DNA from 3 places in the Psychromonas sp. KJ10-2 genome. Region 1 is predicted to be linked to each of the others. Evidence: predicted binding sites of a transcription regulator. Region 1 holds the regulator's gene; each other region holds the start of a gene.
The links. The regulator LexA, encoded in region 1, represses DNA repair genes until DNA is damaged. The targets are predictions, from matches to a motif close to TACTGTATNNNNATACAGTA.
Positions count from the first base shown of each region.

Region 2: a site for LexA is predicted at 1,293-1,312, ahead of ACLKL2_RS02475 (LexA family protein). Genes of this name have one in related genera too.
Region 3: a site for LexA is predicted at 1,876-1,895, ahead of ACLKL2_RS00550 (YebG family protein). Genes of this name have one in related genera too.

Region 1 is NZ_CP178827.1:2,215,459-2,218,744, reverse strand. It holds gene gspL (type II secretion system protein GspL) at 1-92, shown strand, start outside; gene gspM (type II secretion system protein GspM) at 92-571, shown strand; gene ACLKL2_RS10595 (type II secretion system protein N) at 590-1,339, shown strand; gene lexA (transcriptional repressor LexA) at 1,466-2,092, shown strand; gene ACLKL2_RS10585 (SCO family protein) at 2,145-2,822, shown strand; gene ACLKL2_RS10580 (GNAT family N-acetyltransferase) at 2,899-3,286, opposite strand, start outside.
Region 2 is NZ_CP178827.1:506,065-509,350, reverse strand. It holds gene ACLKL2_RS02480 (Y-family DNA polymerase) at 1-867, opposite strand, end outside; gene ACLKL2_RS02475 (LexA family protein) at 867-1,277, opposite strand; gene ACLKL2_RS02470 (hypothetical protein) at 1,687-1,872, shown strand; gene ACLKL2_RS02465 (translocation/assembly module TamB domain-containing protein) at 2,299-3,286, opposite strand, start outside.
Region 3 is NZ_CP178827.1:114,102-117,387, reverse strand. It holds partial or broken gene thrS (threonine--tRNA ligase) at 1-340, opposite strand, end outside; gene ACLKL2_RS00555 (glycosyltransferase family 2 protein) at 547-1,395, shown strand; gene ACLKL2_RS00550 (YebG family protein) at 1,527-1,790, opposite strand; gene ACLKL2_RS00545 (paraquat-inducible protein A) at 2,015-2,575, shown strand; gene ACLKL2_RS00540 (paraquat-inducible protein A) at 2,568-3,200, shown strand; gene ACLKL2_RS00535 (PqiB family protein) at 3,190-3,286, shown strand, end outside.

The sequences.
Region 1 (3,286 bases):
CTAATGTACCATCTCGTTATAATTTTGAGCAGGGAACGTTAGGTAATAATGCAGATCGTATCGCGGGTACAGTGACTGTGAGGGTTAAATAATGTTTGAACAAATTAAAGATTGGTGGGAAAGCATTAGCCAAAGAGAGCAACAACTTACCTTTATTTCTGCGGTTATTCTGTTTATTGCTTTTATCTACTTTATTGTGTGGCAACCCTTAGCGAACAACTTAGCGGCCAGCGAACAACAACTTAAGAACGCACAACAAAGCTTAGAATGGGTGAAAGTGAATGCTAATAAAGTGATCAGTGCTGGTGGAGTTAATCAAGACACAGGTAAAAGACAAACATTGTCACAACTCATCAATAGCAGTGCTAAACGTAACCAAATTAATATAACGCGTATTCAAAGTCGTAACGACACAGTGGATGTCTGGATAAATCAAATTGAATTTAACCAGTTTATTGATTGGATAACTAGCCTACAAAATCAGCATAAAGTGAAAATTAATAGTGCCGATTTAAGCCAAGACAAAGTGCAAGGTTTAGTAAAAATTAACCGTTTAACATTAAGTTATTAATAAAATTAAAGGCAGTCAATGAAAATCAAAATCGCCATTTTAGTCGTCTTAGTTTATCTCGCGACTTTAATTATTAAATTACCTGCTGCTTTAGTAGTGGGTTGGATCCCATTAAATGGCCTTAAGATAAAAAATGTCAGTGGCACGATCTGGCAAGGACAAGCACAAGAAGTAGAAGTAAATCGAAAATTAAGCTTCGATAACGTTAAATGGAACGTTAGTGTAATGGATTTATTAACATTAAATCTAGCTGGTGATGTCTCTTTTTATAACGGCCCTGATGCTATGTCTGGCAAAGGTTTTGTTAGTTATGGTCTATCGGGTACCAAAGCAAGCAATGTCATCTTAGACCTAACTGCAAAAGAGCTGCTGACATTATTGCCGATGCGTTTACCAGTGAAACTTGAAGGTAACTTATCTGCTGTGATTAAAGAAGTTGTGCAAGGTCAGCCTTATTGTCAACAACTGCAAGGTAATGTGTTGTGGCAGAATGCCGTTGTTAATAGCCAGTTAGGCAGAGTAAACCTTGATTCTCCAACAGTTGAGCTAGGTTGTGATGACGGCGATATAACCGCTTTTGTTAATCAACAGTCTGATGAATTAACAACTGCATTAGATATTACCTTAAGCGAGGCAGGTGTTTATAAGCTAAATGGAGAAATTCAGGGAACCGATAAATTAGCGCCTTCGGTAGCTAAGTCTCTTAATTGGATTGGTCCTAAAAATGCCAGTGGTGCAACCACAGTGACTTTTAGTGGCCAACTGTAGTTTGATTTAAGCGTGTTTTTGCAGATAACCTTAGTCGTTGAATAAAAATAACGTGATAGCTGGTATTTAACCATGTATGAATATACACTGTGTATGTTTACAGTTTATTAATGCGTGGAGATCCTAATGAAAGAGCTAACTAAACGCCAAGGCGAAGTTTTAGATGTAATTAAAGATCAAATAGCTAAGACGGGTATGCCACCAACGCGCGTGGAACTGGCAAAGATTCTTGGTTTTAAAAGTGCGAATGCTGCTGAAGAGCATTTAAAAGCACTGGCACGTAAAGGTGCGATTGAAATCTTATCGGGTACTTCTCGTGGTATTCGTGTTGTGACTGAGCACAAAGATAATGAAGTAGTAGTGGAAGGTTTACCATTAATTGGTAAAGTCGCTGCTGGTGAGCCTATATTGGCACAAGAACATGTTGAAACCCATTACGATGTAGATCCTTCATTATTTCACCCAACAGCGGATTTTCTATTACGTGTACAAGGTGAAAGTATGAAAGATATTGGTATTATGGATGGCGATCTATTAGCGGTACATAAAACTCAAAATATCAATAATGGCCAAGTAGTTGTTGCACGCGTTGAAGAAGATGTCACCGTAAAACGTTTTTATCGTGATGGAAAGCAAGTGACCTTAAAAGCAGAAAATAACTTGTTTGACCCGATTAAAGTGGACTTAGAATACCAAGCTTTTGATATTGAAGGTATTGCTGTAGGGGTTATTAGAACTGCAGATTGGATGTAACTATAAAAATCACCTTAAAGTTGGTGGTATAAATTGTTAAAAGAGAGAACAAATGAAACCTTTAATTATTGTATTTACTTGTATCATGATGGGGTTTTGTTTGTTATTCGGAGTGTTACAAGCAAGCGCTTTAAATACAAGTAGTCGCCTACCTTTTGTCACTGACAATAAAGCCTTAGTCTTAAATCAGTCTCACCCTGTTTTACCTGATTTTGCCTTTCAAAAAGCTGGGAAAGTAGCCTTTACAAATGCTTCTTTAAAAGGAAAATGGACGTTGTTTTTTGTTGGTTATACTTTTTGCCCTGATGTTTGCCCAACAACTTTAGCTAACCTAGATCGCGTTTATCCATTGCTACCCAATGATCCAGATAACACTACCCAAGTGGTGTTTGTATCAGTTGATCCCAACCGCGATAAAGCTGAGCAACTAGCCGATTATGTGAATTACTTTAACCCTAATTTTATTGGTGTCACAGGCACACATAAACAGTTATGGCCTTTTGTTACGCAACTTGGATTAATCTACAGTATTGTTGAAGAGAGTGAGCAAGAGCAGTATTACTTAGTTGATCACAGTGCTTCTATTGTGCTGATAAATCCTGAAGGAGAGTTTCACGCTACCTTTAAATCAGTGCGTAATGAGCAGGGGATTAATCAGGTTGATATGGACTTAATGGTGGAAGACATTAAAAAGATTCAAGCGAGTTATCAACAAGGTAAAACAATTTAATAACTGTTTTATAACCAGTAACCAGTAACCAGTAACCAGTAACCATTAACATTCGCTAATGGTTACCTGTCGGGATTTATAGCGATTTTGTCCAAAATAATGCGCTGCCATACTCTGGATCTAATTGGTAATCTGAAAAGCCTAGTGCCTCGTAAGCTTTACAAGCTACTTCATTACCACTTAATACTTCTAAGGTTATTTTACAACACTCACGAAACTTCGCTAACTCTTCAATTCGTTCAAATAAATGTTTGGTTAATCCATTGCCTCTATAATCAGAATGAACCACTACATCATGAATATTAAACAGTGGTTTACAAGCAAAAGTAGAAAAGCCTTCAATAGCTGTTAATAAAGCAGCAGGTGTCTCGCCATCAAAAATCAATACAATAAACACATCTGTACGTTTCATTAAACTAGGCACTAAATTTTGTTTAGCGTAGTCACTAATATCTTTACCGCCA
Region 2 (3,286 bases), 1.7 Mb from region 1:
TAATGTACCGCATAGGGACCCCTGTTGCCTGGCTTTTGCTGCTGCAATGGCGATATGTTTTGCTAGAGCTTGATGTAAATGTTCAATATTGGTAATGCGTTCTCCGACACTACGCGTTGAAAAAATTTGTAATTTATCGGCTCTCACTCCATCCCATAACTTGCATGAGATTCCATTTAATTCATTAATTGTTCGCTGTAGTTCAACATTAAATAAGCTTTTAGGTAAATATTTTAAGTTAGTTTCCCTGAGTTTCTGTACGTTGTTAATACCTTGTTCAGCAAGTTTCTTATTGGTTTTACTGCCTATTCCCCAGACATCAATAGGGGATAATTGATCAAAGACTTGTTGTATAAAGCTAGGGTCATCAAGTACACATACACCTTTAAATCCAGGCCATTTTTTAGCAACGTGATTGGCAACTTTTGCTAGGGTAAGGGTTTTTCCTATACCAACGCAAACGGGTAATCGAGTTTCTTTCCAAACAGCTCGGCGAATTTTTTGTGCATGATCTGCTAAATGAGGGATTGGTTGACTGCAATCATTAAAATCTAAAAAAGCTTCATCAATGGAATAGATATGTTGCTCAGGTGCAAAGCGCCCTATTACTTGCATCATTTTATGTGAGAGGTCAGCATATAGTTCATAGTTTGATGAGCAAACAATAATGCCCGTTCGTTCACACAAGCCACGTGCTTTAAAATAGGGTTGAAACTTTTTAATCCCTAATGCTGCCGCCGCTTTATTGGCCGCAACGATACAACCATCATTATTAGATAGCACAATAATAGGTTTACCACGCCACTCAGGGCGAAACACTTGTTCTGCACTACAATAAAATGAATTGGCATCGACTAAGGCAAACATTATAGTGTTGCCGCTAACAATTGACTGGCTCGATGACAGCGAATGGAGCGAATGACCACCCCTTCTATGGTGAACTGATCATCTTCATTTATTGCAATAGCCTTATATCTAGGATTGGCAGATAATAGTTGGCGGCCGCCAATATCAATGAGTTTACAGATGAACTCTCCGTTATAATTTGCCACGATTACATCATTATTTTTGGCTGTCAAGTGCCTATCTACAATCAGGATATCACCACTGTATATACCAACACCCTGCATAGAATGACCATCAGCTTTGCCAATAAAAGTTGCGCTTGGATGCTCTATTAATAAAGCATCCAGGCTTAATGGGAGCTGTAAGTAATCACTTGCAGGACTTTCGAATCCGGTAATACCGGCACTTGCTGTAATAGGGATAAATTTCATAGCTACTTATAATTTAACTGTATAAAAAAACAGTTAAATTATAGGGGACTTTATTAGAAGTACAAGAGGAAAAGTTTTAAAGTGCTTTATTACACGCATTCCACTCACGTTATACAATGATATTTAGGCTTAATTATTCGCTAACAATGACCGATTAAAATCAGTCACTAACCTTGCTCCAGATTATAGTCGACGCCTGGTTAAACTAGATGCAGATCAAAACCTAACACAAAATTTAGATGCTCACCCTATCACTGCTACTTTTGAACTTAATGATGCTTCCGATTCGCCAAAAACAGAAGTAGTGAAAGAAAAGTACATTGTAGGAACAGGTGGTGCCAGAAGCTCTGTTCGTCGTAACCTATCAATTGAATTAAAGGGTGATTCTGCGAATAAAGCCTGAGGTGTAATGTATCTATTATTAGTGACAGACTTTCCAGATATTCGTGTTAAAAGCTTTATTCAATCAAAAGAGTGTGGTGCGGTAATGACCATTCCGCATGAAGGTGGATATTTAGTTAGCTTTTATATTGAGCTTGGGTTATTAAGTAAAGATCAACGTGCAGGATACCAAACCTTACCGCTGAAGATGTGATCGCAAAAGCCCAACAAATTAAGCATGACTCTATTGCTGCATCAAAAGCGAAATTAGGTGAAAAAACATTAGGTTGGTTTGTTCTTGGTGTTAATTACCATTAAATAATAGATGTGGGTTAAAAAGTTGGAGTATGGTTTAATACCAATCATAGTAAGTAACTGATCTATTTTACTTGTTAAAACAACTTATTTTTTCGTTGTAAGTTTCGTATAGGGAACAACCATTTACATCAACTTACGCCTCAAACTAAGCTATTTTTCCGGCGTAAAATTTAGATCAGTTATTTAATACAATTGGTATAAGTTATGCTGTCGAGGCTGTTTGGTTATTAGTCTATTAAAATAAGCAATAAAAGTGATAGCAACGTACAGATCTTTGCTATCACTTTTAAAGCTCCTCTTATAGCCTAAAGTTGATATGTGTTTAATCCCAATCCCATTCATAATAAGCATCAACTGCTTGAGATAATCCGCTTGAAGCTTCAATGTAGAATTGTTTGAATAACTCATAACGAATGGCAAAAATAGTAAAGGAGTCGAACACCCCTACGCCATAACTGACTTCAACACCTGGTGCGATAGTACCTTTTAATCCCACCGATTGTTCGCTACCTTGGCCACTAGAATCTAGTGACAGATCTTTAATACCAACACTTTCACCAATATTATTCATAACGCCGTCAGTCTGCCCTGCGCCTAAGTCAATTAATATCGCTGCTAGCTGACTGGTACTATCGTCACCTGAAGCACTTTCAATAGAGTAGCCTCGAGTAATATACGATAGTGCGTTTTGTTGCGACATCGATGGATCTGAGAAAATCGTTAATTCAATTTCATCAGGTGTGCCAGTTACACGTACACCTGCAGTCACGTTATCTTCAATATCTGAAGGATCGCGAATAGCTTCGATATTTAAATAAGGTGAATCTGCTAAACCTTGAAAAACAACACGGCTATTTTGTAATACTAGCTCCTGTGAGAAGGCGCGGTAACTCCCTTCTGAAAAGGTTAATTCACCATTCACAGTTAGTTCTTTGGTAAGCTCTTTTCGCACTAACAAATTACCTTTGATCAGAGAATCTAACCCAAGTGCTTGAATACGTAAACGGTCACCCATGGAAACTTTTACGTTTAGTTTCATTGGCAAATCAGCACTGTCAGTGGTTTCTTCTGCATCCACGACAATCACATCACTAGAGGTACTTACAGCACCTTCTGGTAACGCTTTTACGGTTATCTTACCTTTATCAATATTGATTTCGCCATCAACACTGATACTTTGGTCATAAATAAGATCAATATTTGGGCTAACATAGAGCTCTATTTGTGAATAATCTTGGATCAACATTTGATCGGCTTCTAAATGTACATCAGCTTTAAAGTCATCAGCCCAATTTAATAAACCAGATATA
Region 3 (3,286 bases), 1.9 Mb from region 1:
CATTAATGGTAACGTCTAAATCTACGTCGTAGTAGAAACCATTATCAATGGTAGGACCGATTGCCATTTTAGCTTCAGGGTACAATTGTTTAATTGCATGACCTAATAAATGTGCACATGAGTGACGTAATATTTCTAAACCTTCATCATCTTTACTGGTGATGATAGCTACTTCAGCATCGGTTTCAATCGGATCACAAGCATCAACAAGTTGACCATTAACGCGACCAGCGATACAAGCTTTTGCTAAGCCTGGGCCGATATCTGCAGCGATTTCCATTATAGAAGTAGTGTTGTCGAATTGACGTTGATTTCCATCGGGAAGAGTAATAGTTGGCATGCTATTTTCCTCACAGTGATGCTTCCAACCAAAAAGCATATGTATTTTAGTAATTTAAAACGAGCATGCATTCTAGACAAATAGCAAACAGATTAAAAGTCTGAATTAACTTAATAATAGAAGTTTAATAGTAGAAATAGTAAATAAATTAAGACATAGCGCTAATTTAATATTTTTGGTAGTGTTTCACTTGGTATGCACTGAAGATGTTTAATGCTGAAATAATATTTTTATTAAAGGCCATGCTTATGATGAATGTTTCTGCTGTAATCCCTGCCTACAATCGCCCCGATTATTTAGAAAGTGCGATAAAAAGTGTATTAGCCCAAACCTACCCTATATCCGAAATTATTGTTGTTGATGATTGTTCAACAACGGACCTATTGCCTGTCATTTTAGCTTTTAAAGATGAACGAATTCACTATCATAAATCAACAACAAATATGGGTAATGGTTACTCTAGAAATCAAGGGACTAAAATGGCCAATGGTGACTGGATAGCTTACTTAGATGATGATGATATTTGGTATGAAAATAAAGTAGAGTTACAAATACAGTCCATTGAAAAACATAACTGTATTGCATGTTTAACTTCATTAGAACATTTAGAGACAGGAAAAATACATCAACCTGAAGTTGGTGAATTTGTTGAGGATAAACACCTTCGATTAGGTAATCTATATTGCGGCACATCAGGGCTACTTGTATCTAAGGCTGCGATACTCCCTTTACTTTTTGATGAAACATTAAAATGCGGAGTAGACTGGGATATTTATATACGGCTTAATCAAGTTGGTAAGATTTATTATCTACAGCAACCTTTATTTTATTATCGTCAAGGTACTCACAGCGGGATAATAAGCAACTTAACTAAAATGAAAATTGAGAACTACGATTCTCGATTAACCGCTATTAAGAAACATCGTCATTGGTTAGGGGAGCACAAATATAAAAAAAGATTAGCAAAACAAATTTTATATTATGCTTTTTCTAAACCTAAGCCTCAAGATTGGATTTATTACTCTATTAAAGAAGCGGAATCCCTGCTACTTTAAATGTCATATTTAAAAAGTTTTATGAGAAAATAAAAACAAAATTGGGCTTCACAAGTAAGGTCGTATAACAAGCAAATTTCATAGTTTCTAAGTTGCTACTAACCAGCTATTACATGAATAATTTTAGCGAATTATTCCTGTTCTTTTTCAATTGCTTCAGGGCTATATAACTGGCCTTTAAATAGGTTTTGTAATACATCTTTATTACTTGCGATATATAGACCTAACTCTTCCAGTTGCTGATCATCCAGTGAAACTGGACTATCACTTAGAAATAATGCAATTTGATCAGCGCTATCTAGCATCTTATCGTATGCATCGGCTTCTTTCTTACTGGTAAAGGTCATTTTTTCAACACCCTTTCTTTCTACAATGTATTTAATGATGACTGCCACGGTGGCCTCTTTTTTTATAACAATTAAAGATGGTTTATGCCCATACTAATTTAAGGTAGGTGGTGATTTTCAACACTGCATAATAACATGGGTATATATACAGTACTACTTGTGCTTTGAGAATGCAAATTTTGTCATCTTATATTTAGTTTGCTATCTTATTGGATATCTCAAATTACTGATAAGTAAGTATGAATACAATTATTTGTAGGCACTGTGACCTAGTGTCAGAACGCCCAGCTTTAACAAAGGGTTACGTTGCTAAATGTTCTCGATGCCAACATACGTTGTACAAAGCGAAAGTGGCTAATGAAAAGAAAATACTCGCCTTAGCTCTCAGCGCATTATTACTTGCAGTCCCTGCTTTTTCTTTCTCTTTAGTCTCAGTGCATTTACTTGGTGTAACAGAGCAGACTAGCTTATTACAAGGTGCACTATTATTAATCGGTTTTGCACCTATTGTCGCGCTTGTAGTGATTTTTTGTGCGGTAGTCGCCCCTGCACTGCTCGCTGCTTGTATGTGCTTCAGTAGTGCTTGTGTTGTTTTAAACAAACGCCCTCCTTTATTAAACCCAGTGCTTAAATTAACCAGCGTATTAATTCATTGGTCTATGTTAGAAGTTTACATCGTCAGTTTTATGGTGGCTCTGTTCAAACTAAGTAGTTATGCAGATATCTATTACGATAGTGGACTATTCTTTTTAGTGGCTTTATTAATCCTTAACATGAGTATGATCTGTGAATACAGCAATGCTTATTACTGGAGCTTCTTAACTAATGAATAAACCATTAAAAAGTGGATTAAGTGCAATTCAGCAAGATACACAACTATGTAAAGAGTGTGATCGCCCTTCTACTATTAGTCAGCATAAAACACACTGTCCGCATTGTGGCACTCCTATTTCAGTGAGAACAAAACACAGTATTCAAAAAACCTGGGCATTGTTATGCATTGCATTTATTTTTATCTTTCCCGCAAATATTTACCCAATAACGTTTTTAGTCAAAAATAATGAAGCTTACCCAGACACTATTTTTTCTGGCATTATGACCTTAGTCTCCACGGGCATGCCAGGTATTGCGCTTATTGTATTTGTCGCTTCAATGTTAGTACCCGTATTAAAGATCATTGCCTTAGCCGTGATCTCTTTAGCCGCGCATTTTAAATGGAAGATGAACCCTAAGAGGCAACTTCTTGCCTATACTATTGTCGATTGGATAGGACGCTGGTCAATACTCGACCTGTTTGTTATTTCTATCATGATGGCCGTATTTGATAAAGGTAACCTTTTATCTGTATACCCAGGAATTGCCGCAACCTCTTTTACCGTAGTGGTGATCACTACCTTATTCGCCGCACAAAGTTTCGATACTCGCTTAATATGGGACGCTAACCTCGATGCCAACTAATTTAAACTCCTCCACTGACTCAACTTCTCAGCCAGTGATTGCGCCTGCTAGATCCATTTCTCCAATATGGTTTTTACCATTTATCG